Regions from separate parts of the Microlunatus sp. GCM10028923 genome, predicted to be linked through region 1. Evidence: predicted binding sites of a transcription regulator. Region 1 holds the regulator's gene; each other region holds the start of a gene.

Region 1 (7,197 bases):
GAGCGGGAGCGGACCGGCCGGGAGGCCTGCGTGGCGCCGCTCTCGGTGTCCGGGCTGATGCGGTCCAGCATCTTCGGGGCGCGGACGGTCGTGCTCACCTCGGCGACGTTGCGGCTCGGCGGCGACTTCGGACCGGTCGCGGCGTCGGTCGGGCTGCGGCCGGAGGAACGGGACGACTCCGTACCGTCCGGCGACGGGGACACCGAGGGCGAGAATCCCGACGGGCCACAGCCGTGGCGCGGGCTCGACGTCGGTTCGCCGTTCGACTATCCGCGGCAGGGCATCCTCTACATCGCGACCGATCTGCCGCCGCCCGGCCGGGACGGCATGGCGGACGCGACGCTGGCCGAGATCGCCGAACTGGTCTGGGCCGCCGGTGGCCGTACCCTCGGGCTGTTCTCGTCCCGGCGGGCCGCCGAGGCCGCCGCGACGTACGTCCGGAAACAGCTGCCGAAGCAGACGATCCTCTGTCAGGGTGACGCCCAGCTGACCGAGCTCAAGCGGCGGTTCGTCGCCGAGGAGGAGAGCTCGCTGTTCGGCACGCTGTCGCTGTGGCAGGGCGTCGACGTGCCGGGCTCGACCTGCATCCAGGTGATCATCGACCGGATCCCGTTCCCGCGGCCGGACGACCCGCTGTTGCTGGCCCGGCAGCGGTCGGTGGCCGAGGCCGGTGGCAACGGCTTCATGGCGGTGGCGGCGACGCACGCCGCGCTGCTGCTGGCGCAGGGCACCGGGCGGCTGATCCGCCGGATCAGCGATCGCGGCCTGGTCGCGATCCTGGATCCGCGGCTGGCCACGGCGCGGTACGGCAGCTTCCTGCGCGCGTCCCTGCCGTCGTTCTGGCCGACCCGGGACCGCGAGGTCGCCGTGCAGGCGTTGCGCCGGCTGACGACGCCGCCCGGGACGGCCTGAACTGTCGGCGGCCGCGGCTAGCGTCGGATCATGGACTCAGCTGCGGCCGAACCGCCCGGGCTCGGATTCACCTTCGACTGCGCCGATGCGGGCGCCCAGGCGAACTTCTGGGCGCGGGCGCTCGGGTACGAGCCGGCTCCGCCACCGACGGGCTGGGACAGCTGGGAGGCCTGGCTGACCGAGCACGAGGTCCCGCGCGAGGAGTGGAACGAGCTGGCCGCAATCCAGGATCCGGCGGGCCGCGGGCGTCGTGCTCCTTCGTGACGGTGCCGGAGCGGAAGACGGCGAAGAACCGGCTGCATCCGGACCTCAAGGTGTCCGGTGGGCGTCAGGTCGATCAGGCGGTGCGGCGCGAGCGCATCGAACGCAAGGTTGCCGAGGTCGTCGCGGCCGGCGCCACTGTGCAGGCCCGGCTCCTGGTTGGCGAGCATCTCGATCACGTGATGCTCACCGACCCCGAAGGCAACGAGTTCTGCGTCGTCTAGCGACGCCGGCGATCAGCCGAGCCGGCGGAGCACGGCGACGACCTTGCCGAGGATCGTGGCGTGGTTGCCGTCGATCGGGTCGTAGGCCGGGTTGTGCGGCATCAGCCAGACCTGGCTGCCGGTGCGCTTGAACGTCTTGACGGTCGCCTCGGTGTCCAGCAGGGCCGCGACGATGTCGCCGTTCTCGGCGGTCTGCGCCTTCCGGACCACCACCCAGTCACCGTCACAGATCGCGGCGTCGACCATCGAGTCGCCGCGCACCTCCAGCAGGAACAGCTCGCCGTCGCCGACCAGCTGACGGGGCAGCGCGAACACGTCCTGCACCTGCTCCTCGGCCAGGATCGGGCCGCCGGCCGCGATCCGGCCCAGGACGGGAACGTGCACCGGCGCCGGGAAGCTGTTGCCGACCTCCGACTCGTCGAACTCCGACTGGGTCGCCGACGCGACCGGCCGCGCCACCGCGGCGGCCGCCGGATCGCCCGGCAGCAGAACCTCGAGCGCGCGCGGCCGGTTCGGGTCGCGGCGCAGGAACCCCTTGGCCTCGAGCACCTTCAACTGGTGCGCCACGCTGGACGAACTGGCCAGCCCGACCGCGTCGCCCATCTCCCGGATGCTCGGCGGGTAGCCGCGGGCCTCGACCGTTTCCTTGATCACCTCGAGGACGCGGCGCTGCCGCGGAGTCAGCCCGGCGGCGTCGATCGGGCCGTCCGGCAGCGAGCTGACGGTCGCGCCGAGTTCGGCGGCGACGTCGGCGTCGCGCGGCCGGCCACGACGGCGCGCCGGGGTGGTGGGGGTCTTCGACGCGTCGTCGGTCGCCCGTGACCGCGTCGCCGGGCCCCGCTTCTTGTCCGATGCATTGTCGTCGCGCTTCGCCATGCACCTGACAGTAGAGAAGCGGTACGACAAATTCAAACATCTGTTCGACCGGCGTGTCGGTCCGTTCGAACACCTGGGGGAGCCCCGAACCCGGTCGGCGATCTTGTCCGGGGCGGACTGTCAGTGGTCGCTGATTGACTCAAGTTCATCGGAAGACACACCCGAACACGCGTGCGAATGTGCTTGCTTTCGACGGCAACGAATGGGCATTATCAAACACACGTTCTATCGAACATCAGTTCGAGCTGACAGAGGGAGAAGGCGATGGCGACAGCAGCCTTGATCGCGAATCCGACCCGGACTCGCGTTCGTCGTCCCAGCCGTGGATCGGCCCGGCTGGGCCGGCCGGTGACGCAGCCGGTGACCGCGATCCGCGGTCCGCAGGTGCGGAAGGTCCCCGTGGCGGGTGTGCGTTCCTGCCGCGACGCGGGCGTCGTGCCGGTGCGTGACCTGGATGTGCAGTGGCGGCTGACCAGCCGGGGGATCGCGGTGATCATGGTCGTCGGGCTGCTGATCGCCGCCGCGGCGCTGACCGTGATCGGCGCGACCGTGGCGCGGGTCACCAGCGACGACTACCGGCCTACGGCGCAGTCGGCCGTTCGCTGACCGGCCCGGCCTGCTCGGCCGGCTGGTCGACGACGATCGTCTGCATGACCTTGTCGGCAAGGGTTTGCCGCTTGTCGTCCCAGAGTGGCCAGAGATAGCCGATGTAGGCGGCACCGTCGATGACGTGCACGATGTCCCGCAAGAAGGCGTAACCCGCGCCGATCGGCTGCCCGCTCTGCTCGCCGATCAATTTGATCTTCATCACCCGTTTGCCGAGTGACTGGCCGGTCCGCCCGGCCGTGATCCATCGGTTGTAGATCGTCCAGCCGAGAGAGATCAACCAGAGCACCACGACAACGACGATCCAGACCGTCAGGCCCGACAGATCCGGGTTGAAGCGGCCCGAGGTCTGAATGGACGCGAACATCGTGAAGATCACGTTCATGTAGCCGATCATGAAGACGACCACGTAGATCAGCGACGGAATCGAGTCGATGAGGTTCGCCCCGACCCGCTTGCCCCAGTGCGCGTAGTCCGTGCGGAGCTGCGGCCGGGGTGGGAACGGCATCGGATACGGCCGGCCCGCAACCGGCGCCGGCTGCATTGGCCCGGGCGGTGCGGCCGGCGGGCCCTGTGGGGCGAATGCTCCCGGTCCCGGCTGGTACGGCGGTGCCTGGTTCGGCCCCGGTCCGCCGCCGGTCCAGGGCTGCTCGGCAGGAGCAGGCCCGGGCGCAACCCAGGAGTTCTCCCCGGGCTCCGGCGCCCACGGCTGACCGGACTCGGATGGCCTCGGCCCTGGTCCTGCCGTCTCGGGCTGGGTCGAACCGGGCTGGGACGGTCCGGCTTGCGGTGCACCGGATGGAACCGATCCGGGTTGAGACCAGGATTGCGCCGGATCTTGCTGTTCGGGCTCGGGCTGGGCAGCGGCCGGGCGGGCCCAAGGGCTCTCCTGGGTCGGCGGTTCCGCAGCGGCACCGGCTGAGAACTCAGGTGTCCCCGGGCGGGTCGGCGGTGCGAACGCGGCAGGCTCACTGCCGTCCTCCGCTGCTGGCGGAGACAGCTGGTGATCATGATCCCCGGGCAGATCAGACACTTGGCTCGTGCTGTCCCCGGAGTGCGGCCGTTGGCCGAGATCGTCGACGACCGGCGACTGGTTCGAGAAGCCCGCGGGATCCGCTGCCTGATCCTGGGTCGGTGCCTGATCCGTGTTGGTCACGGGGCGCCCTGACTGGTCCGGGCTGCCGGCCGGGGCCGCTGAGCGGTCTGGGTCGGCCATGGCCTGCGCTGGCTGGTCGGGGTTCGCCGGCTGGGTCGGCGGCTGTTGGACCGATGGCCACGGTGGGGCTGGTTCGCGGGGCGGGGCCGGGTCGGTTCCGGCCGTGCCGGGATCGGGCTGGTGCCCGGGTTCGATCGGTGGCTGGCTCACTGTGCGCCCTCCCGCGTCGGGACGCCGCCGTCGTGGCGGCTCAAGCACGGGAGCCTAGCGCTCGTTGCTGTCTGGACGAGGGCGGCCCGAGCGTTGTTCCTGCTCCTCAGGACAGTCGGGCGGGGTCGAGGGTCCTGGTGATGATCCAGGAATGCTTGCCGACCTGGCGGAACCGCGTGAAGCCGTACTCCTCGAAGAGTTCGACGGTGGCGGAGAACAGGAAGCCGCTGGGTGCCTTGCGGCCGGCGGTCGTCTGCGAGACCGCCTCGATCCGGCCACCGCCGGCCGCGGCGATCAGGTCCAGCGCACCGCCGAGCGCGGCGCGAGCCACGCCGCGTTTCCGGTGTCGCTTGTCGACGAAGATGCAGATGATGCGCCAGTCGGCGGGCGGCGGCGGATCCTGGGCATAGGCCCGCCGATGGGTCAGGCCCGGCAACTCCGCCGGGCTTCCGTACTGCGCCCAGCCCTGGGCCAGACCGTCGCTGTCGAGGACGAGGGCCGCGTGGGCCCGGCCGGTGCGGACCCGTTCCTCCTTGGCCGCCCGCTTGTCCTCGGGGGTGGCGAGACCGGGCTGTCGGTGGTTGTTCTGGCACCAGCAACCGCCCATCACGCCGCCGTTGCGCTCGACGAGTTCCGCGAAGGCGTCCCAGGTCGACCCGTCCAGCCCGCGCACCGTGAGGTTGCCTGTCGTCATCAGGACAATCTGCCAAGCGCCGGTGCGGTCCGCCAGGGATTCGGCTCCTTTACCCGGCGTCCGGGGAGTGTCGGAATCGATCCGTAGGCTCCCGCCATGGACGTGACGGTCGATCGTGATCAACCCCGAGCGGCGGGACTCAGCGGCCTGTTGATCACTCCCGCGGACGGTGCTGCCGAGGGCGGTGTGGTCCTGGTGGGCGGGTCGGAAGGTGGACTGCACGAACACGACGCGATGGTGCTGGCAGGTGAGGGCTTCGCCGTCCTCGCCCTGGCCTACTTCGGGGCGCCCGGCGTGCCGCCGGTGCTCAAGGACCTTCCGCTGGAGTACTTCTCCCGCGGGGTGGAGTTCCTGCTGGGCACCGGCGTCCGGCGGGTCGGAATCCTCGGCGGCTCCCGCGGGGGCGAGGCCGCGCTGCTGGTGGCGAGCCATGATCAACGGGTCGCCGCCGCGGTGAGTGTCGTGGGCAGCGGCGTGGTCACCCAGGGCATCGACTACACGCTCGGCTCGGTGGACGTGATCATGGGCACGCCGACCGTCGCCTGGACGGTCGGCGGGGTGCCGTTGCCGGCCTTGCCGAACCGGGTCTCCGCGGACTTCACGTCGGCCGTGGCAAGCGGCGGGCCGGTCGGCCTCGCCGCTCAGTACGCGCCGCTGCCGGCCGAGGCCGCCGCGCTGGACCTGATCAGCGTTCCGGTGGAGCGCAGCGACGCAGCCATCCTGCTGATCGCCGGCGAACGCGACGCGATGTGGGACTCCGCCGCGTATCACGCGGTTGCCGCCGCCCGGCTCGAGGCGGCGCGGCATCCACGGAGTTGGCGCAATGTCGTGCTGCCCGGTGCGGGCCACGGCATCGCCGGGCCGCCCGGCCCACCGATCACCAGTACGGTCTCGCCGGGCCCGGGAGTGGCGTTCGAACTCGGCGGTGACCCGGCGGCCACGACCGCGGGCCGGGCGGAGGCGTGGCGGCTCACGGTGGAATTCCTGCGGGAACACCTGCAGGACTAGCTGAGCGCCGCCCGCCGGGGACGGACTCACGGGGTGCAGAATGGGCCGCATGGCCGGACATCACGGGACCCAGCGGGCCGATCGGAGCGCTGTCTCCGCAGCCGATGCTGTCCCCGCCATCGCGACGTCCGAACCGTTCCGCGCCGCGACCGGACTGAAGTACCTGGCCGGCTTCTTTGGTGGCGGCGTCGCGCTCAGCGCGCTCTATGCGGCCACCGGCCAGGGCATCCCGTGCCCGCTCCGGATGCTGACCGGCTGGGAGTGCCCGCTCTGCGGCGGCACCCGGCTCGGCAGCGCCCTGCTGCACGGCGACCTGGCGGCCGCGTTCGCGTACAACCCACTGATCTTCCTCGGCCTGATCGGCCTCACCGTGGTCGGCGTGCTCTGGATCGTCGAGGCCGTCGGCGGCCCGAAGGTACGGCCGCCGGCGAGGGTCGGCGCCCTGCTCAAGCGGATGACGGCGACCCGGTGGCTGATCGCCGGCCTGGTCGTCTCGGTGGCGTACCTGCTGCTGCGCAACCTGCTCTGACGGGCCATACCAGACCGCGAATCCCTCGCCTGTCATTTACTCCCTAAGATCCCTTGCGTGTCGCTCAGGTGAGCCATAGGGTCTAGATGTAGTAGTCAGGGGACGGACCACGGCCCACAGATAGTGGTAGCCGGGTCCCGGGGAGAGGACAACCGAATGCACTGCCCGTACTGCCGACACACCGACTCGAAGGTCTTGGACTCGCGCACCGCGGAAGATGGCTGCAGCATCCGCCGTCGCCGCCAGTGCCCGTCCTGCTCGCGTCGCTTCACCACGATCGAGCAGATGCAGCTCGTCATCGTGAAGCGCAGCGGCGTCGTGGAGCCGTTCAACCGGGACAAGGTCGTCTCCGGGGTACGTAAGGCCTGCAAGGGACGGCCGGTCGACGAGACCCAGCTGGCCCGGCTCGGCCAGGTGGTCGAGGACACGCTGCGCGCCTGCGGACAGTCCGAGATCCCGGCCGACGAGGTCGGCGTCGCGATCCTCGGCCCGCTCCGGGAGCTGGACCAGGTCGCGTACCTCCGCTTCGCCAGCGTCTACAAGCAGTACCACTCACTGGAGGATTTCGAGTCCGAGATCGCGATGCTGCGGATCGAGTCCGAACCGCTCGGCATCGAACCGCTGATCCCGGATGAGGTCGCCGACAACAAGGTCAGTAACTTCACTCCCCACAAGCTCACCCCGGGACGGACCAACTCCTGAGGGGCACGACGAGAGGAAC
Region 2 (7,197 bases), on a different contig from region 1:
CGGGCTGGGCTCGGTGGCGGCGGTGCTGGAGGCCGCCGCGGACCGGGTCGTGCAGCGGGTGCTGCCGGTGCCGGAACGGGTCGGCGACCGGTGGCTGTTTCGTTATCCGCACAGGGAGATCTCGTGACCGTGACGATCCTCCGGGCCGACAATCCCGGGCCGATGACCTTGGACGGCACCAACACGATCATGGTCGGCGATCCGGGCCGCGGGCCGGTCGCGGTGATCGATCCCGGGCCGGACGACGAGCGCCATCTGCGGCGGGTGCTGGACGCGGCCGGCACGATCGCGATGATCATCGTCACGCACCGGCATCTCGATCACTGTGCCGGTGCGCCGACGCTGGCCCGGTGGGCCGGCTGCGATGTGCTGGCCGCGGATCCCGCGGTCCGGGTGGGGGAGCGCGGCCTGGTCGACGGCGGGCGGATCTCGGTGCCGGGGGCGGAGCTGCGGCTGGTGGCGACGCCGGGTCACACGAGCGATTCGTACTCGATCATGATCAGCGGGGCGGACGGGGTGAACCGGCTGGCCACCGGCGACATGGTGCTCGGTCGCGGGACGACCGTGATCATGCACCCGGACGGCGACGTCGGCTCCTACCTGGCCTCGCTGGAGACCATGATCACCTTGGTCCATGATCATGCGGTGGCCGAGATCCTGCCGGGTCACGGGCCAGTGGTGACGGACCCGGCCGGCGTGCTGGCGTACTACCGGGAGCACCGGCTGGAGCGGCTGGACCAGGTTCGGGCCGCGGTGGCCGCCGGCGCTCGTACCCCGGCGGAGGTGGTCCGGGCCGTGTACACCGAGATCGACGACGCGGTACGGCCGGCGGCCGAGCTGTCGGTGGCGGCGCAACTGGCGTATCTCGAACCTCGGGACGATTGAACCCGTTCCGGCCGCAACGCCGCGATCTTGGGGAATCCGTAACCTGCACGACACCTACCCCCGATAGTGGTGGGGATGCGTTGACTTCGAATCGGCGGTGACGGTTTGGACCGTGGTAGGGAACCCGACCTCTCGGGCTGGTCGCTGGCGGAGCTGGAACTCGAGCTTCGTCAAGTGAGTCGCGCCATCCAGCTCGCCGGTTCCCCGCGCGGCGTCGCCACCGTCGAGACCGAGGCGGCGGCCCTGCGTGAGGTGGCCGCGCTGTCGGCCCGCCGCCGGGCGCTGCTGGCCGAGATCAAGCACCGGGAGGCGGCCCTCACCACCTGGCGCTCCGATCAAGATCAACTGGACGCGTTCATCCGCGGCGACTAGCGGCGGCGCCGATCAGCGGTGGCCGAACTCGGCCGGGGCGATGCGCTGCGGCAGCGGGAAGCTGGCCAGCAGGTCGGGCCCGATGAACGAGGCCATCCAGGTCACCCGTTCGCCGTCCAGGCTCAAGATCAGCACCGCGGCCAGCTCCAGGGTGCCGTCGTCCGCCGGCTGGTAGCAGGCGAGCGACGGCTGGTCGTTGAACCGGGCCGGCCGGGCCCGCCAGTCGAGCGCGAAGACGCGGCCGGTCAGGAACGCGACCACGTCGGCCCGGCCGTCGAACCAGGCCGGCAGCGGCGGCATGGTGAACCGCACCTGCTCGGCCAGCAGGTCGACGATGCCGGAGACGTCGCCGGAGTCGAAGGCCGCGACGAACGCGTCGACGATGCCCCGCTCCGTGCCCTGCGGGGTCGGGACGTGTTCCAGCGCCGGCGCGCCGTCGGCCAGCGTCGCGCGGGCCCGCTGGAGCGCACTGTTCACCGAGGCGGCGGTGGTTTCCAGCAGCCCGGCGACCTCGGCGGCCGGGTAGCCGAGCACCTCCCGCAGGATGAGCACGGCCCGCTGGTTCGGCGGCAGCCGCTGCAGCGCCGCGACGTAGGCGAGCCCGATGTGCTCGCGCCGCTCCCGTACCCGCTCCGGGTCGTCGGTCGCGGTCAGCAGCGGCTCGACCCATCGGCCGCCGTCGACCGGATCGCCCAGATCGTCGTCCGGCCGGCGGGCGGGCCCGTGATCCCAGGACAGCAGCCGGGTCGACGTGGACCTGGTCAGCCGGAGCGCGCAGTGGGTCGCGATCCGGTGCAGCCAGGTGCGCAGCGAACTGCGCCCCTCGAATCCGGACAGCCCGCGCCAGGCCGCCAGCAAAGCCTCCTGGACGGCGTCCTCGGCGTCCTGGGTCGAGCCGAGGATCCGGTAGCAGTGCGCCGTGAGCTCCCGGCGGTACGGCAGCACGAGAGCCCCGAACGCGTCCTCGTCGCCGGCCCGCGCGGCCGCCAGCAGATCCATGGCCGGAGTCTTGCAGGCGCCCGGTGCGGCGTGTCGAGTTGAGCCGGAACTCGAACATGCATTCTAATGATGGCTTCCCCGGTCGGCCCGCTCCCGGTGGCCGACACTCAGAAGGAGAGCGCCGCACGATGACTGTAGACACCCTGGCACCCGAAGCGCCGGCCGCCACCGACGTCGAACTCCCCGCCGTCGATGCCCCGGCCCCCGCCGCTGCCGAGGTGAAGCCGCGGAAGACCCCGGGCCGCAAGCCCGGCGCGAAGCGGACCAAGACGCTGGAGCTGACCCTCACCGTCACCGGCACGGCCGACGGCGAGTGGCACGCCGACCTGAAGCACGGCTCCACCTACCTGGCCCGTGATCTGGCCGTCGCCGCGGCGGCGGTCTCGCGGGCCGCCAAGGAACTCCACGAGGACCTCTCCGGCCCGATCGACGAGGTCATCGACGCCGCCCGGGAACAGCAGGCTGCCAAGGTGGCCGCGCTGGAGGCCGAGCTGGAGGCCGCCCGGAAGGCCCTGGCCGACCTGGCCGACTGACGCCGCCCGGCCGGTCCGTCGGGTTCAGTCCGACGGACCCGGCCGGGGACGCCGCGGGGTGTAGTGGTCGAGGCGGGTCTCCAGCAGGCCCTCCCCGTGCGTCGCGTTGTGCAGATTGCGCCGGATCGGGTCCAGCTCCGCGGTGGGTACGGTGCCGGTGATCACGGCCACCGCGCCGTTGATCATCGGCGTGTCCGGTACTCCGCGATGGCGGCCGAGCAGGGCGAGGGTGCCGGAGATCGCGTCCAGCGGAGTCTCCAGGGAGAACCGGTCCACCGGCTCGCAGACGATCGTGCCGGCCTGCCGGACCGCCTCGGCGACGACCTGTTCCACGGTGTGCTTGACGTGGGTCGTCGACGGCCCGGGCGGGTTGAAGTCGCTCTCGGTGACGATGAGTCTGAGGTCGGTGACCCGCCAGCCCTGCGGCCCGGACGCCAGCGGCAGCTCGACGTAGCGGCCCAGCGCCTCCCGGAACGCGTCGACCGTCGAGTACACGTGCATCGGCACCTCGGACCGGGGCACGTCCAAGATCAACTCCAGCCCGGCGCCGGGCCGGTGCGGCTCGACGGTGACGCCGAACGTGTAGCCGAACAGATGATCGGGGTCGCCCATCCGGAGCACGGCCCGGCCGATCCCGGCCGGCCGCTCGATGCAGATCACCGTCGTGGAGTGGAAGTCGACCTCGATGCCGTGCTCGAGCAGCAGGGTGTCCGCGATCACCTGCTGCTGGACCTCGCCGTAGATCGAGATCCGGGACGCGCCCTGATCATCCGTACGGAGTCTGATCAACGGGTCGCGGTCGCCGAGCTCACTCAGTGCCGTGTACAGGGCGAGTTGTTGATCATGGTCCCGGGTGACGATCGTGGTCTCCAGTGCCGGCGGCGGGAAGTTCAGTTCCGGCAGCCCGGCGGGCTCGGCGCCCAGTCGGTCGCCCAGCCGGGCCTTGCCGAGGCCGTGCACCCGGGCGATCTGCCCGGCCACGGCCCGGTCCCGATGGGTCGGCCCGCCGGGTTCGAACACCTCGATCCGGGTGACCCGGCCGGCCTCCTCGCCGCCGACCGGGACCAGCTCGCGGACGACCAGGGTGCCGGTCCGGATCCGTACCGAACAGACCCGGTCGCCGGAGTCGTCCCGTTCGATCTTGAACACCTGGCCCGACACCGGGGCGGTCGGGTCGGCCGCCTCGGCCGGCATCAGGTCGGTGACGGTGGTGATCAACTCGGTGACGCCGGCACTGGTCACCGCGGAACCGTAGGTGAGCGGCTGGCAGGCGCCGCGCCGGGTCAGCCGGCCCAGGGCGGCGGTGAACGAGGACCGGTCCAGCAGCCGTCCCCGGTCGACCCAGGCCTGCAGCACCGCGTCGTCGTGATCGGCCAGCCGGACGGTGGTGGCCTCGGCGGTGCCGGGATCGTCCCAGTCCAGCGGCACCGGGGCCGCGGCCGGCGTGCCCGGCGCGCGCACCGTGCCGAGCGGAACCACCGCCGTGGTGAGCCGGCGCCGGATCGCCGCGATCACCCGGTCCGGGTCGGCGCCGCTCCGGTCGATCTTGTTGATCATGAAGACGACCGGCACCCCGAGCCGGCGCAGCGCCCGGTAGAGCACGATCGTCTGCGCCTGCACGCCTTCGACGGCGGACAGGACGAGGATCGCGCCGTCGAGTACGGCGAGCGACCGGTCCACCTCGGCGATGAAGTCCGGGTGGCCCGGCGTGTCGACCAGGTTCACCGTCACGTCGCCGACGGCGAAGCTGGCCACGGCGGTACGGATCGTGATGCCGCGCCGCCGTTCCAGCGCGAGCGTGTCGGTCTGGGTCGTGCCGTCGTCGACCCGGCCGAGTTGATCAAGGGCGCCGCCGGCGTGCAGCAGCGCCTCGGTCAGGCTGGTCTTGCCGGCGTCGACGTGCGCCAGCACGCCGAGATTGAGCCAGCGCCCGGGGCGGTGATCAGGTCGTTCGGAGTCCTGCGGAGAGTGCGAGCGATGCATCGGTCCTCGTGTTCGCGGTGACGGTGGTCGGGAACACGAGTCGGCGCATGGGCCTGCCTTTCTCTGGACTGACGTGATCGGTTGTGCGAAGTCCAGTCGGGTCCGGTGGCGAAGTCAAGCGGATTTCGTACGGGCTCGTAGCGGTCTCATCCGCTGGACACAGCGGAGGCACAGGGACCGGAGGGACGGTCGAGACATGGACAGCTACGACAAGGACGGCGGAGCGCAGGGACAACCCGCTCAGCCCTGGGGAACGCCCCAGCACGATCAGAGCCAGACTCCCGACCAGAGCCAGGCGTACCCGCGGAATCATGATCAGCACCAGCCGCAGAACCCGGGCCAGGCCGGAAGCGGCCAGCCCGGCGCGCCGCACCCGGGTCCGCAGCCGACCCACCTGAACACGCCGCCGTTCGGCTACCAGCCGCCCGGCCCGCCCACCACGGCGGCCGACTTCCCGGCGCCGCCGAACGTGCCGCCGGTGACCACCTACGCGCCGAAGAAGGCCCGGCCGAAGGCCGCCGTGGTGCTCGTCGCGGCCATGCTCTCCGCCGTGATCGGCGCCGGTGCGGGCATCGGTAGTTACGCCGCCGCGACCGCCGGCGGGGCGATCAATTCCCCGATCCGGGTCAGCACGGTGCCGGCGGCGGACAGCCCGAAACTGGACGGCTCGATCACCGCGGCGGCCGAGAAGATCAGCAAGTCGGTGGTGACGATCAACGTGCAGACCCGGCAGGGCACGGTCGGCGGGACCGGGGTGGTGTTGGACAGCGAGGGCCACATCCTCACCAATGATCATGTCGTCTCCAGCGTCGGCAAGGGCGGCACGGTGCAGGTCACCCTGCCTGACGGCCGCGTGGTCGACGCCACCGTCATCGGCACCTCGCCGAACAACGACCTGGCGGTGATCAAAGTCGACGGCGTCGAGGGCCTGGTGCCGGCGACATTCTCCCCGTCCTCGAACGTGAAGGTCGGCCAGGCCGTCGTCGCGGTCGGCGCCCCGCTCGGGCTGTCGGAGTCGGTGACCAGCGGGATCGTGTCCAACACGGCGCGTCCGGTCCGGTCCGGCGACACCGGCGAGGCGGTCTACCTCGCCCTGCAGACCGATGCCGCGATCAACCACGGCAACTCCGGCGGGCCGCTGGTCGACCTGAACGGGGCCGTCGTCGGGATCAACTCCGCGATCGCCACCGGTTCGAACGACAGCGAGGCGGGCAGCATCGGGATCGGCTTCGCCATCCCGTCCGACGTGGCCACCCGGGTCGCCGCCGAGTTGATCAAGGAAGGCCGCTCGGTCGACGCCAGCCTCGGCGTCACCGTTGCGGGAGTGGGCAGCCAGCAGCAGTCGGAGGATCCGGACGGCGTGCCGCTGGAGACCGTGGCGTCGGGCAGTGCCGCGGACCGGGCCGGGCTGCAGGCCGGTGACCAGGTGACCAAGATCAACGACATCCGGGTCACCAGCGCGGACGGCCTGATCGCGGCGATCCGGTTCTACGCGCCGGGGACCAGCGTCGAGATCACGTACCAGCGCGACGGGCAGACCCACACGGCGCAGGTGACGCTGGGCTCGGCCCAGTAACCCCGGCGTCGAGCTCCGAACTTGGCCGACCGGCCGCGACAGCGGACCGGCCGGCCAGGAGCCCTGCCGTCAGCCCGCCGCCGATCACCAGCGAGCCGATGATCAGTGCGGGCGAGACCGACTCCCAGCCCAGCGCGACCGAGACGGCGGTCGCGGCGAGCGGGGTCACGCCGATCCACAGCCCCGCGGTGGCCGGCCCGAGCCGCTGCAGACCGGCGTACCAGGCGGCGAAGGCTCCCGGCGTGAACAGCACCCCCATGATCGCCAACGCTCCGGCCTCGGTCGGCGTCGGCAGCCGCAGGAACGGGCCTGGCACCAGCTGTCCCATGATCAACGCCAGGCCCATGATCGCCAGCAGCAGCGCGCTGAGCAGGCTGGCCGCGCAGGACACCCGGAGCGGCCCGTACCGCGGCAGCAGCGGGACGGCGAGCAGCGAGAAGCCGACCTCGCCGAGCAGCACGCCGATCGCCAGCACCGTCCCGAGCAACGAGCCGCCGCCGGCACCCTCGATGATCACGATGCCGGCCAGCACCACCAGGGCGGCGATGATCACTCCGAGCCGGGGCCGCTGCCGTTGGATCAGCGGACCGGCGATCGCGAGCAGCAGGGGTGCGCAGCCGAGGATGGCCCCGATCAGCGACGGGTTGGCGTACCGGGTGGCCGGGATCAAGATCAGGTTGAAGCCGACCATGCCGCTGCCGGCCAGCGCGAGCAGCCGGAGCAGGTCGGTCGGCGACGGGCGCAGCCAGGGGATCCGGCGGAGCTGCAGCGCGGCGAGCAGGATCAGCCCGGTGGCGAGGTAGCGGATCGCCTGCCCACCGAACACCGGGAAGTCCTGCATCGCGCTGG
Region 3 (7,197 bases), on a different contig from region 1:
GGACCGGCTGGACCGAAGTCAGGCCGACGAAATGGCCGGCGTCGCCGTGCTCGTCGAGCGCTCCCGATATGCCCCGACGGCACCGGACGGCGAACTCGACGAATTGCCCGAAATCACCCGGAACGTGCGCGCCGGGTTGGCCGAACCGCAAAGCCGATGGCGTCGATTCCTGGCCTTTTGGCTGCCCCGTTCATTGTTCCGTCGCCACTAGCCGCGCCCGGGTCATGCGGCGACTCCGCGTCGGTCGACCGGCGATCGCCCCGTAAAACAAGGGAAATCCCAGGCTCGGGTGCGACCGTGGTCTTGGACCGGTTCGCCCTACTGGACGACGATCGGCGCCGGTGAAATACTGCGAAAACCGAGTCGGCGGCGAATTCGTACGGGAATCGGAAGGCGGTTCAATGGCGCGCAGGATCGAAATCACCCTTGAAGACGATCTCGACGGGAGCCCGGCCGATGAAACCGTCGACTTCGCTCTCGACGGCGTCGACTATGCGATCGATCTTTCGGCCGAGCACGCCGCCCGACTGCGCGCGACCCTGGAACCGTACGCCGAGAAGGCGCGGCGCAGCGGCGGGCGCCAGAGCGGTCCGTCCGCCACGTTCGTGACCGAACTGCCGCCGGCCAACGCGACGCTGCGGGCCTGGGCCCAGTCCAACGGGTACAAGGTGCCCGACCGGGGCCGGCTTCCGGCCGAGGTGCGCCGGGCCTACGCGGCCGCCCAGGACGCCCCGCCGGAGGCCGACGGTGCCGACGGCACCGAGGCGACGGAGTCCGAGCCTGCGGTGACCGCCGAGTCCGCGAGCGCCTGAGCCGTCACTCCCCTGCCGGCGCGGGAACAGAAACGAGGCCCGTTCTTCGGTTGAAGAACGAGCCTCGGTGACAATCGGCTCCGGTCAGAAACCCTCGTCGCGCCGGCGACGCCAGCGCTCCTCCATCTTGTCCATGAAGTTGCGGGTGCTGTCCGGGCCGGACGGTTGAGACGCGCGTTGCCGCTCCGCGCCGGTCCGATGATCCGGGCCGGAACCCACGTGCTGCCACGCATAGATCGCCGTCACTGCGGCGGCGACCATCACCACGAAACCGAGCACACTGAGGAACAGGTAGGTCGACATTCCCGCGATCAGGAGTGCCAATCCGGCAAAGAACCCAACCCCGGCGAGCGCTGCTCGTCGACGATGGACCCGTCGCGGACCCGTCCCGCGCATGGTGTTCACCAGCTTCGGGTCTTCCGCGGCGAGGGCGGCTTCCATCTGCTCGAGGAGCCGCTGCTCTTCCTCTGAGAGGGCCACGTGGCCACCTCCGGCTTTCCATGCGCCAACGGCGCTGCTTGCGGTCCTCACACCCTGGCTGGCGTGATTCCTTGACCCTAGTCTAGGCCCACCCCCTGCCCAGGAAAACCCACCACCCAATGCTCCGGTGGTGCCCTGATCCGAGGTACGGGAAGGACCCGACTCCGACACTACCGCCGGGCAGCTCAAACCGCACCACTCCCGACCGACGACTCGCCAACCCGTGACCCGGCGCCGCCGCCTGGATCACTTGGGTTGGTGGGCGCGGCGGTCGGGATCGGACTGGCCCGGAGCGCCCATAGCGGCGACCCAGTTCCGCGGGGCAGCCAGTACGGCACGTTGGACCGCCTTGGGCCCGAAGCGCCCGACGGCGGCGTCGACGGCGCGTTCGGCCTCGCGCCAGCCGAACTCCGGGTCGTCGAGGAAGGGTTGCCGCTCGGCCCGTTCGGCCGGGACCAGGCCGCCGACCTTGATGCCGACCCGCCGGATCCGGGCCTGGTCCAGTCCGAGCCGGTCCAGCAGGGCGAGCGCCGCCCCGTAGATCTCGTCGGTCACGTCGGTCGGGGTCGGCAGCGTGCTGGACCGGGTCAGGGTCCGGAAGTCGGCGAACCGGATCGACATGGTCACGGTGCGGCCCAGGTAGCCGGCCCGCCGCATCCGGCGGGCGGTCTTCGCCGCCATCCGGAGCAGTTCGCGCCGAACGACGGTCGGGTCGTCGGTGTCGGACCCGAAGGTCTCCTGGGAGCCGACGCCGCGCTCCGGAACCGCCGGCACCACCCGGGTCCGGTCCCGGCCCCAGGCGAGTTCGACCAGCTGGTGCGACAGGTGCGGGCCGAAGGTCTGCCGGAGCGCGCCGGGCGGAGTCCGCGCCAGGTCGGCGATGGTGCGGATGCCGAGCCGGTGCAGCTTCTCCGCGGTCGGCGGCCCGACGCCGAACATGGCGTCCACCGGCATCGGGTGCAGGAAGTCGGCCACCCGCGGCGGCGGCACCTCGATCAGGCCGTCCGGCTTGGCCGCCCGGGAGGCCATCTTCGCGACGAACTTCGACGGCCCGATGCCGACCGAGCAGGTGATCTGCTGCTCGTCGCAGACCATGGCCCGGACGTACTCCCCGATCGCGTACGGCGAACTGAACCGGTGCCGGGCCCCGGCCAGATCGAGGTAGGCCTCGTCGATCGACGCCGCCTCGACGATCGGGGTGACGGTCTGGAAGACGGCCACGATCCCCTTGGCCACGGAGGAGAAGTCGTCGTAGGTCGGGTCGATGAAGTTCAGCCCGGGACAGAGCCGCTTGGCCCGTCCGGACGGCATCCCGGAACGGATCCCGTACGCCCGGGCCTCGTAGTTCGCCGACAGTACGACGCCGCGGGGATAGCCGCCCACGACCACCGGGGTGCCGCGCAGCTCGGGCCGGCGCCGCAGCGAGACCGAGGCGAAGAAGGCGTCCATGTCGACGTGCAGAATCACCGCCACCGGCGATCACCGCCCGGCTGCGGGTCAGGACGAACGGTCAGTCGGCGCGGCGGGCCGAGACGTGCAGCGCCGGAGCGATCGGTTGGAACGCCGGGTCGGTGCTCAGTTCGGTCTCCAGCGCGAGCAGTTCTGCGTACGCCCCCGCCGCCGACTCTACGACCGCCTCCGCGACGTAGTCCGCCGCGGCGCCGAGTCCGTGCTCGGCCACCACCTCCAGGCCGGCCCGCCGGACCAGTTCCAGGGTGGAGGCACGATCGAACCGGCTGCGGTCCGCCAGCACCTCGCGGGCCAACGCGATGTGCCCGGCCAGCGCATGGGACAGGACGAGAGCGTGCCGCTGCGGCACCAGCAGGCTGAGCCGGCCGCCCGGCCGGAGCACCCGGGTCACCTCGGCCAGCGCGTCGCCGGGGTTGTCCACGACGTCCAGCACTCGGTGGCACAGCACCAGGTCGACCGTGCCGGGGCTGACCAGGTCGGCCAGCGTTCCGGCGTCGCCCTGCAGCCCGTTGATCCGGTCGGCCAGGCCGAGTTCCGCGGTCCGCCGTTCCAGCGAGGCCAGCGCGTCCGGGCTTGGGTCGATGACCGTCACCCGGTGGCCGCGTTCGGCCAGAGCGGTCGCCACGCCGCCGGTCCCGCCGCCGAGGTCGACCACGGTCCGGGCCCCCTCGCCGTCCAGGTCGGCGAGCTGCGCGTCCAGGATCTGCAGCAGCAGGGCCTGGGTCACCGGCAGGCGACGCTTCGCGCGGTGGGTCGTGGCGCGGGTCGCCATGCCGCCCTCCTTCCGCCGAGACGCTCGGCAGCCTAGTGGTGGAAGGCAGCCTAGTGCCGACGACCCGTGGACTGCCGGGCGCCCACACCCGTCGCGGCGTGTCCATGATCATCATCGATCCCGGGCCGTCGGTTCGGGACCCAGCCGGGTGTGCACGTGCTGGTAGAACAGGCCGGCGTCGCGGAGCAGGTCGGCCGCCTCGCGCTCGCTGACGATGGACGTCGCGCCGGACCGGACCGCCTCCCGCTTGCCCTCGGTCGCCGCGAAGAAGGCCGCCCACTCGGCGTACTCCGGCGCGACGGCGGCGACCAGCGACCAGAGGTGGCTCGGGAACCGCACCTGGGCCGAGCGCAGCCGGACGATCAGTGCCCCGGTCCGCAGCGCCGCCAGGTGGGCCGTGAGGTAGCGCTCGCTCGGCCGGCCGGCCAGTTCGGCCTCCAGCAGGGTGCCCTCGATCCGGTGCAGGTCGGCCCGCAGTGCGGCCGGAAGTCGATCATGGTCGGCACGCAGGAAGGAGCCCGACAGCACGGGTTGGGTGGGCAGGTCGCGTTCGGTCGGGTCGGAGACGAGGGCGGTCGCAGGCAGGGGCATGTCAGGGATTCCTGTTTCGGGGCGCAGTTCGGGAGCGGGAAGGCTCGACCCTGGTGAGTGGCGGCCTTGGCGTGGACGGGGGTCGAGTCCATCCACGCCAAGGCGAGCCAGAGCGCGTGCCGCGAACACGGCGCTGTGCCGAACCCGCGTACGCGATCCTTCCCCAAGTATCGATATCGAACGCGTGTTCGAACAAGGATCAATCTACACCCGGCCACTGACAGTCCGTCAAGGACCGAATGCAAGGTCCTTCGGATCAGCCGCCGAAGGCGAGCGAATACACCTCGAAGGGCGCCGCGAACGGGACGCCCAGCCGGGCGCCGGCGGGCCGCGAGAACCCCTCCAGGAACTCCTCGGGGTCGAACTCCCAGCCCAGCCCGTCGATGTAGGCGCGGTGCGCCTTCAGCGAGGCGACACCGCGGTCGAAGGTCGCCGTGGTGTCCACGGCGTGCTCGGCCTCCGGTGAGCCCGAGGCCAGCACCTGGCGTACCCCGCCCCAGGGCTCCAGCCCGTCGGTCAGCTGATCGGCGAAGATCCACCGGTTGCCAGCGTCGCGCGCCGCGTCCAGCACGGCCCGGCCGGCGGCGATGTGGTCGGCCTGGTTGAGCGCCCGACCACCCCAGGTGTCCCGGAAGTTCGCCGTGATCACCACCTCCGGCCGGTGCACCCGGATGGTCCGGCAGATCGCGGCCCGCAGCGGCAGGCCGTACTCCAGAATCCCGTCCGGCAGACCGAGGAACTCGACGGCGTCGACGCCGACGATCCGGGCCGACTCGATCTGCTCGGCCTCCCGGACCCGGCGACACTCGTCCGGCGTCATCGCGTCGATGCCGGCCTCACCGCTGGTCACCATGACGTACGTGAGGTGCTTGCCCTGGTCGGTCCAGCGCGCGATCGCCGCCGCCGCGCCGAACTCGAGATCGTCCGGGTGGGCGACGACACAGAGACCGCGCTGCCACTGCTCGTCGACCGGTTCGAGATCTGCCATGGCGGCAGGCTACTCGGCGGCCGCCGATGCCGTCCGGCGTTTCCGGGTAGCGGCCCGGCAGCGCTCGTCGGTCAGGTGGCGGCGGGACCACACCATGAGCTCCTCGAGGGCCGGCAGCAGCGCCTCGCCGGCGGCGGTGAGCCGGTAACCGACAGTCACGGGCGGACCCTCCCGCACGGTGCGCTGGACCAGGCCGGCACCGGACAGTTCGGAGAGCCGGTCCGAGAGCACCGAGTCGCTGATCCCGGGAATCGCCCGGCGCAACTCGGCGAATCCGGCGGCGCCGCCCATCAGGGTGCCCAGCAGGACACCGTTCCACCGCTTGCCGAGGAACTGGAACGCGCGCGCCAACGCCTCGTCACATCCGTGTTCGTCGTGAGGGATCTCACCAGTCGGCGCCATGCCCGCCACTGTACCCGGCGGACTATGATCTCCGATGGTGCTTGTAATTTCCTAGTGACTTGGAGATAACTATCATGACCGAGACGCTGACCGAAGCAGCGACCACCGGGCGGCTCGACGACGCCGCCCTGGAGACGCTGTTCACCGGTGCGCACACGATCAACGCGTTCGCCCCGACCCCGGTCACCGACGACCAGCTCGCGGAGATCTGGAACCTGGCCCGGTGGGCACCCACCGCCGTCAACGTCCAGCCGCTGCGGGTCGTCTACGTACAGACGCGGGAAGCCCGGGAGCGCCTGGTGCAGCATCTGCACGAGGGCAACCAGGCGAAGACCCTGGCCGCTCCGGCGGTCGCCCTGCTCGCGGTCGACAACGGCTTCCACGAGCACATCCCGCGGGTCGCGCCGTTCCGGGCCGAGCTCCGCGAATCGCTGGCCGAGAACCCTCCGGTACGGGATCAGCTGGGCCGTTTCAACGGCGCGCTCCAGGCCGGCTACTTCATCCTGGCCGTCCGGGCGGTCGGCCTCGGGGCCGGACCGATGGGCGGCTTCGACGCGGCCGGGCTGGACGCCGAGTTCTTCCCCGACGGCGGCTGGACCTCGACCCTGGTGGTCAACATCGGCCATCCCGAGAACGACGACGCCTGGCATCCCCGGCTGCCCCGGCTCGAGCACGACGAGGTGGTTCGCTGGACCTGACCGCAGGGGTCCGGGGCGGGCTCTGATAGGACGGTGCCATGCCAGCCGGGCCGGACGCCGACTTCGCCGTGGTCGTGATCGGAGCGACGCTCGCCGGACTTGCCGCGGCGGCCCGCCTGGCCAAGGCGGGGCATCGGGTCGCGCTGGTCACCGACGGCCTCGAGCCGGGCGGTCCCTGGGCCGGGCGGCCTCTGGACGGCTCCGGCCCGGTGGTGGACGACGCCCCGGCGGTGCTCACCCTGCCGGCCGCCTGGCGCGACCTGTTCCGCAAGAGCGGCCGGCCGCTGGATGCGGAGCTGGCCCGTTCCGGCTGGGAACTGGCGCCCGCCCCGCCGGCCGTGCACCGATTCCCGGACGGCACCGAGCTCCGGCTGCCGACCGACCGCGGCGAGCAGTACGCGGCCCTCTCCGAGACGTACGGGAGCGCCGTCGCCGATCGATGGCGGGACCTGCTCGATGATCTTGACGAGGTCTGGCAGGCGCTGCGCCCGCTGGGGCTGGAGTCGGAACTGCACGGGCGGTTCCAACTCACCCGCCGGGTCGAGACGATCATGAAGAGCAAGCGCAGTCTGGAGCAGCTCGCCGACCTGCAGGGGCATGCCGCCCTGTCCGCTCTGGTCCGCGATGTCGCTTACCTGCAAGGCTCCGTGCCGAGTTCGACGCCGGCCCACTGCGCGGTCGATCTCGCCGTCCTGCGCCGGTTCGGTCGCTGGACCCTGCGCCGGACCGACGGTACGGAGACCGGGCGCACGTCGGCCCTGATCGAGGCGCTGGTCGGCCGGCTGGCGACCCGCCGGGTGACCATGATCGACTCCGAGGCGACCACGATCATGATCGAGGACGGCCGGCCGGCCGGCGTGATCACCGAGTCGGGCCCGGTACCCGCCCGCGCGGTGATCAGCACGGTCGACCCGGCCCGCACCCTTGATCAACTCCTGGCCGGCGTCGAACTGCCGCCGCAGCGGGCCACCCTGCGCCGGCTGC
Region 4 (7,197 bases), on a different contig from region 1:
CGACGGCCCAGCGGCCGAGAGACCAGGCCGGCTGCCGGGCGACGGCGAGCGGCAGCATCGCCCGCTCCTCGGCGGACAACCTGATCGAGGCGGCTGCGTCGTAGGCGTCCAGGTAGCGCCGGACCTGGGCGCGGTCCTCCGCCGTCGGCAACGCCCGCCCCGGTTCGAGCAGGACGAAGTAGACCGTCAGCGCGAGGTCGTCGATCCGTGGCCGGACCGCCATGAAGTCGAAGTCCAGAACGGCCGCGAGCCGGCCGTCGTGGAACAGCACGTTGTTGTCCCAGAAGTCGCCGTGCACGAGCTGGGTCAGCTGCCCGGCCCGCAACGGCTGTTCCGCCCGATCGACGGCCTCCAGATGGCGTACCGCCCGGTCGGCGAGCCCGGTCAGCACGGTGTCCCGCCAGCCGCGGATCCGGTCGGCGCCACGCCGGGACGCCTCGAGCGCGACCTCGGAGTGGAGGTGGTTGGCCGCGGTCGCCGTCTCGCCGGCCGCCGGGATCGATGCGTCCCGGAGCGCGTCGTGGAGCCGGGCGAGCACGCCGAACCCGGCCTCCAGCAGCGGTCCGGTCTTCATCCGCTGATTCCAGTCGACGAAGGGCTCCAGCTCCGCCAGCCGCCCGTTGCCGAGCCGGACGAACGACGGCCCCGAGGGAGTGTCGAGCGGCCGGATCGCCGGCAGCCCGGCGTCGGCCACGGCGATCCGCGCCGCCTGCACGGCGGTGAGCCGGTCGGGCGAGGTGTAGGCGCCGTGGATCCGCGCGACCAGTGCCGCCCGCTCCCGGAAGGTCAGCTTCAGATTCGTGGTCCAGCTGCCACCCAGATCGGACCACCCGGTGGGCCGTTCGAGCCCGTACCGCTCCGCGATCTCCGCAACCAGTACGTCGTCGGCCGCCACACGCTCCTCGAGAAACACCGCCGTCATCCGGCCATTGTTGATCACCGGCCGGCATCCCGCCTCCAGATTTCCGCCCGCGCGCGGTTCCACGCGGCGGTCAGGTGAGCAGGGGAGGCTGCTGGAGTCTGGCCAGGATCCTGTTGTTGATCATGGGTCTCTGATCACGATCGACCTGCCTCGGTGGGTTCCATTCCGGTAGCCCGTCGTCGTTGATCTTGACCTGCCAGCCGCGATCGAGGAAGTGTCGATGGTGGTAACTGCAGAGGAGCGTCAGGTTGGCGAGTTCGGTCAGACCGCCGTCGATCCAGCGGATCACATGGTGGCGTTCGCACCATTCCGGAGCCCGGTCGCACCCGGGGAAGGAGCAACCGCCGTCCCGGGCGATGAGTGCGATCGTCTGGTGCTTCGATGCGATCCGGCGGGTGCGGCCGAGTTCGAGCGGGATCCCGGTCTGATCGAGAACGATCGGATAGATCTCGGCTTCGCCGGAAAGGCGGGTGATCTCGGTCAGGGAGAGGACGGTGCCGTCACCAGCCGTGCCGTGCCGCAACCGAGTGCTTCGATCGCTGGGAAGGTCAGCAGTGATCGGCTCATGCTCGGCGCCGGCGGTGGTGTGCCGGCTCTGGACCGGGAGCGTGCTGGCGTCCATCGTGATCAGCACCGTGGCCGTAGTCCCACCGCACTCCGGGATCTCGCCGGTGCGGAGCATCCGGGCGAACACGTCGTCGAGGGCGTCGTGCAGCCGTTGTTCGTGACTGCGCAGGTCGCCCGCGCCGACCCCGGCGGCGGCGTCGAGTCGTGGGTGGGCGAGCGGTTCCAGGACGGCCCGGGCCTTGACCGCGGCCTCCGGCGTGAGCCGGAACTCCCCGCACACCGCACCTGACGGCAGCGTTCGCAGCCGGAGGAATCGCCGGTCCTGCTGGCGTTGTTCATCGGGTTCGGCGCCATCGGGGTCGTAGGCGTCGAGGTATCGCTGACTCAGCCGGCGCAGTTCTCCTGGTCCGAACTGACGGCAGGAGTCGACCAGTTCGCTCTCGACCTGCTCGATGTCGGCGGGGTCGGTCTTGGCCTGGTCGAGCTGCTGCAGGGTGCGGTCGACGATCGTGGTCTGCTCGGCGGTGATCACGCCGGTGGCCATGGCTTCGGCGATCACCGACGTTAGCCTGGGCAGCGGCAGTCCGGTCATCGATCTCCGTGCTCCGACCGCCGCAGCCGCCCGCACCCGCCGCGAGGCTTCGTGTGGTCCGAGCAGGTATCGCCGCTCCAGCACCTTCGCCATCGACCGTTGGCATTCGCGCTCGTGAACTCCGGCATCCCGGCAGGCAGCGATCAACTCGGCATCGACCGTCTGGAGCTGATTGCGCACAGTCTCGATCCCGTCGAGCAGGTCGATCAGGCCGTGTGCGTCGTGATGATCAAGCCCGCCCTGACGCACTGCCGCCACCAGCACGGTCAGACTCTCCCGGACGTCCTGGACCGCGGCACCCACCGGGGTGGTGGTATCCAGGGCCGTCGGCGTCATGATCGAATTCTATTCGAACAGAGATTCGAACACAAGCAGATGTTCTTGTTTCCAAGGGATCTCGATCGATTCTCGGGCCGGGGGATGAGTGAGGCGGCGGGCGGCTCGGCATCGGATCGGCGAGCTCCGGCTGCCCGCGTCAACCTTGCACGGCCGACACCGTCCCCGGCCGATGGTGGGGAAAACCCGAAGGTGGACTCGGAGGTTGCCCGGATTCCGGCGGGTCTTGATCTTGCCTAGGTTCGTGGGTATGAAGCCGAAACGGGTCGCCATCGTCGTTGTCGTACTGCTCGTGCTCGTCGGGGTCAGCGCGGGCTGGTCCGCCTGGCGCAACCAGAACCCGGAACAGAAGTCGTTCGACTTCGCCGGTCCGGAGCTCACCGTGGTCGCCGACGACGGCGATCTCGAACTCGTGCCGGTCTCGGGTCAGGACGGCCGGGTCTCGGTGACCCGGTGGTTCAAGACCAACAAGTGGCTCGGCAACACCGGCGCCGACTGGAAGCTCGAGGCGGGCCGGACGCTGCAGCTGACCTCGCACTGCGAGGGCATGTTCGCCCGCTGCGACGTCCGCTACCGGCTGGAGGTCCCGGTCGGCACCAAGCTCCGGGTACGGGCTCAGGACGGCACCGTGAGTGGGAACGGGTTCGTCAGCGACCTGGCGATCGAGACCCGCGACGGCGACATCGAGCTGGACGACGCCCGCGGCCCGCTCAGCCTGGTCACCGACGACGGTACGATCCGCGCCACCGGCCTGGCCGCCCCGCGGGTGAGCGCCCGGTCCGGCGACGGCGACGTACGGCTCGACTTCCTGGCCGCGCCGGAGAGCGTGGTCGCGACCACCGACGACGGTCAGATCGACGTGGCCGCGCCCGACGGCCCGTACAAGATCACCACGAAGGTCGACGACGGCGACGCCGAGAGCACGCTGCCGAACGATCCCGCGGCCCTGCGGACGATCGATGCCAGCGCCGGCGACGGCGACATCAACCTGCACCGTCGCTGAGGATCTCGGCACCTGGTACGCCCGGTGGCAACCGCAGGCATCCTGCGATGATCAACAGCATGGTCACCGACTCGACGCAGCTCAGCTTCCGGTCGGCCGTCCTCGAGGACGCCGGCCGGATCGCCGAGCTCCACGCGGACAGCTGGCGCCGGCACTACCGCGGCGCCTACGCCGACAGCTTTCTCGACGGCGACGTGATCACCGACCGGCAGCAGCTCTGGTCCACCAGGCTGGCCGCCCCGGAGGGTTCGGCCACGATCCTGGCCGAGGACGACGAGGGACTGGCCGGGTTCGTGCACGTGATGTTCGATCATGACGACCGCTGGGGCAGCCTGGTGGACAACCTGCACGTACGGTTCGCGCGGAAGCGGTCCGGCGTCGGCCGGACCTTGATCACCGCGGCCGCGTCGGCGGTCACCGAACAGGCCGAGCGCCCGGCGCTGCATCTCTGGGTGCTGGAGCAGAACACCGCCGCGCAAGGCTTCTACGCGGCGGTCGGCGGCGTCCAGGTCGAGCGCGGGCTGGTACCGCCGCCGGGCGGGGTCGAGGGCCGGCTGAACGGAAGTCCCGCCTGTCTCAGATTCGCCTGGCCGGAACCCGTGACCATTCGCTGACCGGCACGCTACGCTCGGCCGACATCGGCAACGGAGGTCCGAGCATGAGAATCGCGGTCTGGATCATCACGGGGCTGCTCGCCCTGTTCTTCCTGTTCGTCGGGGCCAGCAAGGCGTTCGCCTCCTGGGAGTTCCTGCAGGCCGGGTCGATGGGGATTCCGGTGATCCTGCTCAAGATCGCCGGGTTCGCCGAGATCGTCGGCGCCGTCGGCCTGATCGTGCCGGCCGCGACCCGGGTGCTGCCGATCCTGACCCCGATCGCGGCGATCGGCCTGGTCGGCACCATGCTCGGCGCGACGGTGATCAACATCGGTCTCGGCATGCCGGCCGTCGCCGTGCAGACCGGTCTGGCCGGACTGCTCTCCGCCCTCGTCGCCTGGGCCCGGCTGGCCGGGCCGGCCAAGATCACGCCGCGCTCCGCCGCGACGCCGTCCTAGGCCTGGTCGGCAGGGGAGAGCTGCCAGGCCGACCCCGGCCCGACGCCGAGCACCAGGTCGTCCGGCCGGAACAACAGCCACTGCTCGGCATGATCATCCGCCGGGTCGGTCGCGGTCTCGAACGTGATCAGCCGCGAGTCGCCGAACTCGAACGTCGTCGACAACGACGGCCGCTGCAGCGTGATCGCGGTGACGGCGCGGCCGTTCAGCCGGGCCAGCGCGGCCTCGATCCGATCATGGGAGTCCTCCGAGCCGGCACCCAGCTCGGCACCGTGCTCGATCCGCCAGGCGCACTGGTAGATCCACAGGTGGAACGCACCGCGCTTCGGGTCGGCCTCCCGGGCCGGCCCGAACTGCAGGTCGAGGAAGCTGCCGTGGCCCTGCCGGGCGCCCCACGCGGACCGGCCGATCAGGTCCGCGGCCGCGGCCTCCGGCGTTGCCGGTTGGTTCATCGTGTCTTCCTCCTCAGGGGAACATCGCCTTGATGGTCTCGATGATCTCGTGGTAGCCGAGGTTCTCGCCCGAGATCTCCTCGTGCACCCGGCGGACCTGGTCCCGGGTCAGGGGCGTGTCCCGATCCCGGTTGGCCGCCCGGACGGCGTCCTTGAACTGCTTGTTCTGGGCCTGGTTGTTGCCCGGCGTACCGCCGCCTCCACCGCCACCGCCGTAGCCGCCGTTCTGCGCCGCGGCCATCAGTGCGATGCCGCTGAGACCGAGCACGGCCGCGATCTTGAGGATGCTCGCGATCGCGACGCCCTCGGCCAGGATCCCACCACCGGCCAGGGCCAGCGCGCCGCCCGGCGGGAACATCACGAACAGCCCGGCCAGCGCCATCAGGATGCCGACCGCCAGCAACGCCTGCCCGAGCGCATCCAGGATGTGGTACGTGTCCAGGGCGCGACCGTTCCCGGCGGTGCCGGTCAGCGCCCGGACCACCGCGCCGGTGCCGCCGAGCAGCGCGGCCGCGCCGATCGAGATCCGCAGCCCGGCCCGCAGCACGGCCTCGCCCCAGCCACCATGATCACGGCGGTGCAGTCCCCGGACCAGCAGGGCCAGCTGCCAGCCGCCGTACAAGATCGCGATCACGGTCAGCGCGACCACCCCGATGAAGACCGCCCTCGACTCCATCAGGTTCTGCAGGCCGCCGGTGGCCGGCACCGCACCGAGCACGAAGTAGAGGAACAGCGGTACGCCGAGGATCAGCCACAGGATGACCCGCCAGTTGGTGATCAACTTCACCGGGTCGATCGACGGCCGCAGCGCCTTGAGCCGATCACCCTGCCAGGCCGAACGGGCGAAGCTGCTGTCGATCATGGTCGCGATCTCGCGCACGGTCGCCTCCAGCGGAGGCTCCTGGTCGGGGTTCGCGGCGCGGGCGTACCGGACCGAACGCCGGGCCAGCGCGAACCTGATCGCCACCAGCGCTGACCACGGCGGCCCGAACGCCGCGTACCGGAAGAGGACGAACCCGCCGGCCTTGCTGTTCCGCTCGGCTTCGGTGACGAGGTGTCCGGTCCGGGACCGGACCGACCGGAGCAGGAACAGGTCGATCCCGACGGCCAGCACCAGCCCGACCAGGACCAGGAACGGCAGCACGTTCCGCAGTGCCTCGGCCACCGACAGCAGCCACCCCACGAACCCCTCGTGGTAGGTCCCGATCGCGTAGTTGTTCACGGCATGGTCGACGCTCGCGTACAGCAGCGGGGCCAGGCCGATCAGCCGCCACCAGCCGCGCATCCGGACCAGCAGGCCGAGCCCGAGCCCGGCCAGCGCGGTCCAGACCAGGTGCAGGTTCACCGCCGCGCCGGCGGTGCCGAGGATGTCGGCGGTCCGTACCGGCGGCGGCAGCCAGCTCACCAGCGTCGGCCCGACGCCAGTGATCTGCGGCGGCGCCAGGCTGGGCAGCAGGAACCCGCCGCTGCTGTCGGCGAAGGCCTGGCTCGCGTCGCCGGCGAACCGCAGCATCGCTTCCATCCAAGCGAATCCGGTGCCGATCGCCGCGCCGAGCAGCAGGTAGTCGGTCACGCCCCACTGCTTCTGCAGCCGGCGCGCCAGCAAGGCGATCAAGATCAACGGGAGGACCTTGACCAGTTCCTCGATGAACGGGTCGACGGTGTGCGAGGCGGTCTTGATCACCTCGTAGAGCGGTTCGCCGGTGATCAACGCGACCAGATGGGTCCAGCCGAGTTCGCCGATCAGGGCGACCGCACCGCACGCGTACGCCCCGGCCATGGCGGCGAGCAGCAGGGTGGAGACCCGTACCGAACGGGTCGCCGACCCGAGCGCCGCGAGCTGGATCACGCCGTAGCAGGCGGCGATGATCATCAGCACGACCATGGCGAATCGGCCTCCGGGTCGGGTACGGCGGACGTTGCACGAGCCTAACCAAGTCCGGCTCGTTCGAGGCCGACCGCCGGGCGTATTCTCCGACCGTGATCACCTCGCCTGCGGAGGCCGACTACCACCGGCTGCGACCGCGGCTGTTCGGGATCGCCTACCGGATCCTCGGCAGCGTCGCCGAAGCGGAGGACGTGCTGCAGGAGGTCTGGATCCGCTGGCAGGACTATCCGCACGAGCGGGTGGAGAACGTCGACGCGTTCCTGGTCACGACGACGACCCGGCTCGCGCTCAACGTCGCCGAGTCGGCCCGGAAGCGGCGGGAGACCTATCCGGGACAGTGGCTGCCCGACCCGGTGGACACGAGCTCCGATCCCGCCCTCGGTGCC

Evidence for each region. The regulator LexA, encoded in region 1, represses DNA repair genes until DNA is damaged. The targets are predictions, from matches to a motif close to TCGAACANNTGTTCGA.
Region 2: ACFQU4_RS35695 (DUF6319 family protein) is a predicted target of LexA. The motif match lies at 2,307-2,322, and genes of this name have one in related genera.
Region 3: ACFQU4_RS26925 (SAV_6107 family HEPN domain-containing protein) is a predicted target of LexA. The motif match lies at 4,302-4,317, and genes of this name have one in related genera.
Region 4: ACFQU4_RS02515 (DUF222 domain-containing protein) is a predicted target of LexA. The motif match lies at 2,431-2,446, and genes of this name have one in related genera.

The regions. Positions count from the first base shown of each region.
Region 1 is NZ_JBHTFF010000023.1:63,325-70,521, forward strand. Features, by position in the region: gene ACFQU4_RS36100 (ATP-dependent DNA helicase) at 1-912, shown strand, start outside; gene ACFQU4_RS36105 (VOC family protein) at 943-1,176, shown strand; gene ACFQU4_RS36110 (VOC family protein) at 1,173-1,397, shown strand; gene lexA (transcriptional repressor LexA) at 1,410-2,273, opposite strand; gene ACFQU4_RS36120 (hypothetical protein) at 2,538-2,879, shown strand; gene ACFQU4_RS36125 (RDD family protein) at 2,854-3,387, opposite strand; gene ACFQU4_RS36130 (GNAT family N-acetyltransferase) at 4,352-4,939, opposite strand; gene ACFQU4_RS36135 (acyl-CoA thioester hydrolase/BAAT C-terminal domain-containing protein) at 5,036-5,947, shown strand; gene ACFQU4_RS36140 (DUF2752 domain-containing protein) at 5,997-6,476, shown strand; gene nrdR (transcriptional regulator NrdR) at 6,633-7,178, shown strand.
Region 2 is NZ_JBHTFF010000022.1:105,377-112,573, forward strand. Features, by position in the region: gene ACFQU4_RS35675 (NUDIX domain-containing protein) at 1-127, shown strand, start outside; gene ACFQU4_RS35680 (MBL fold metallo-hydrolase) at 124-885, shown strand; gene ACFQU4_RS35685 (hypothetical protein) at 1,060-1,257, shown strand; gene ACFQU4_RS35690 (RNA polymerase subunit sigma-70) at 1,270-2,256, opposite strand; gene ACFQU4_RS35695 (DUF6319 family protein) at 2,385-2,789, shown strand; gene ACFQU4_RS35700 (GTP-binding protein) at 2,814-4,772, opposite strand; gene ACFQU4_RS35705 (trypsin-like peptidase domain-containing protein) at 4,969-6,348, shown strand; gene ACFQU4_RS35710 (DMT family transporter) at 6,287-7,197, opposite strand, start outside.
Region 3 is NZ_JBHTFF010000013.1:6,557-13,753, reverse strand. Features, by position in the region: gene ACFQU4_RS26950 (transglutaminaseTgpA domain-containing protein) at 1-211, shown strand, start outside; partial or broken gene ACFQU4_RS26945 (Lsr2 family protein) at 402-713, shown strand; gene ACFQU4_RS26940 (DUF3040 domain-containing protein) at 897-1,292, opposite strand; gene dinB (DNA polymerase IV) at 1,539-2,765, opposite strand; gene ACFQU4_RS26930 (methyltransferase domain-containing protein) at 2,803-3,534, opposite strand; gene ACFQU4_RS26925 (SAV_6107 family HEPN domain-containing protein) at 3,646-4,125, opposite strand; gene ACFQU4_RS26920 (PIG-L deacetylase family protein) at 4,382-5,113, opposite strand; gene ACFQU4_RS26915 (winged helix-turn-helix transcriptional regulator) at 5,123-5,515, opposite strand; gene ACFQU4_RS26910 (malonic semialdehyde reductase) at 5,590-6,213, shown strand; gene ACFQU4_RS26905 (NAD(P)-binding protein) at 6,252-7,197, shown strand, end outside.
Region 4 is NZ_JBHTFF010000001.1:558,154-565,350, forward strand. Features, by position in the region: gene ACFQU4_RS02510 (phosphotransferase enzyme family protein) at 1-922, opposite strand, end outside; gene ACFQU4_RS02515 (DUF222 domain-containing protein) at 993-2,417, opposite strand; gene ACFQU4_RS02520 (DUF4097 family beta strand repeat-containing protein) at 2,668-3,420, shown strand; gene ACFQU4_RS02525 (GNAT family N-acetyltransferase) at 3,468-4,034, shown strand; gene ACFQU4_RS02530 (DoxX family protein) at 4,079-4,471, shown strand; gene ACFQU4_RS02535 (hypothetical protein) at 4,468-4,923, opposite strand; gene ACFQU4_RS02540 (PrsW family glutamic-type intramembrane protease) at 4,937-6,796, opposite strand; gene ACFQU4_RS02545 (RNA polymerase sigma-70 factor) at 6,904-7,197, shown strand, end outside.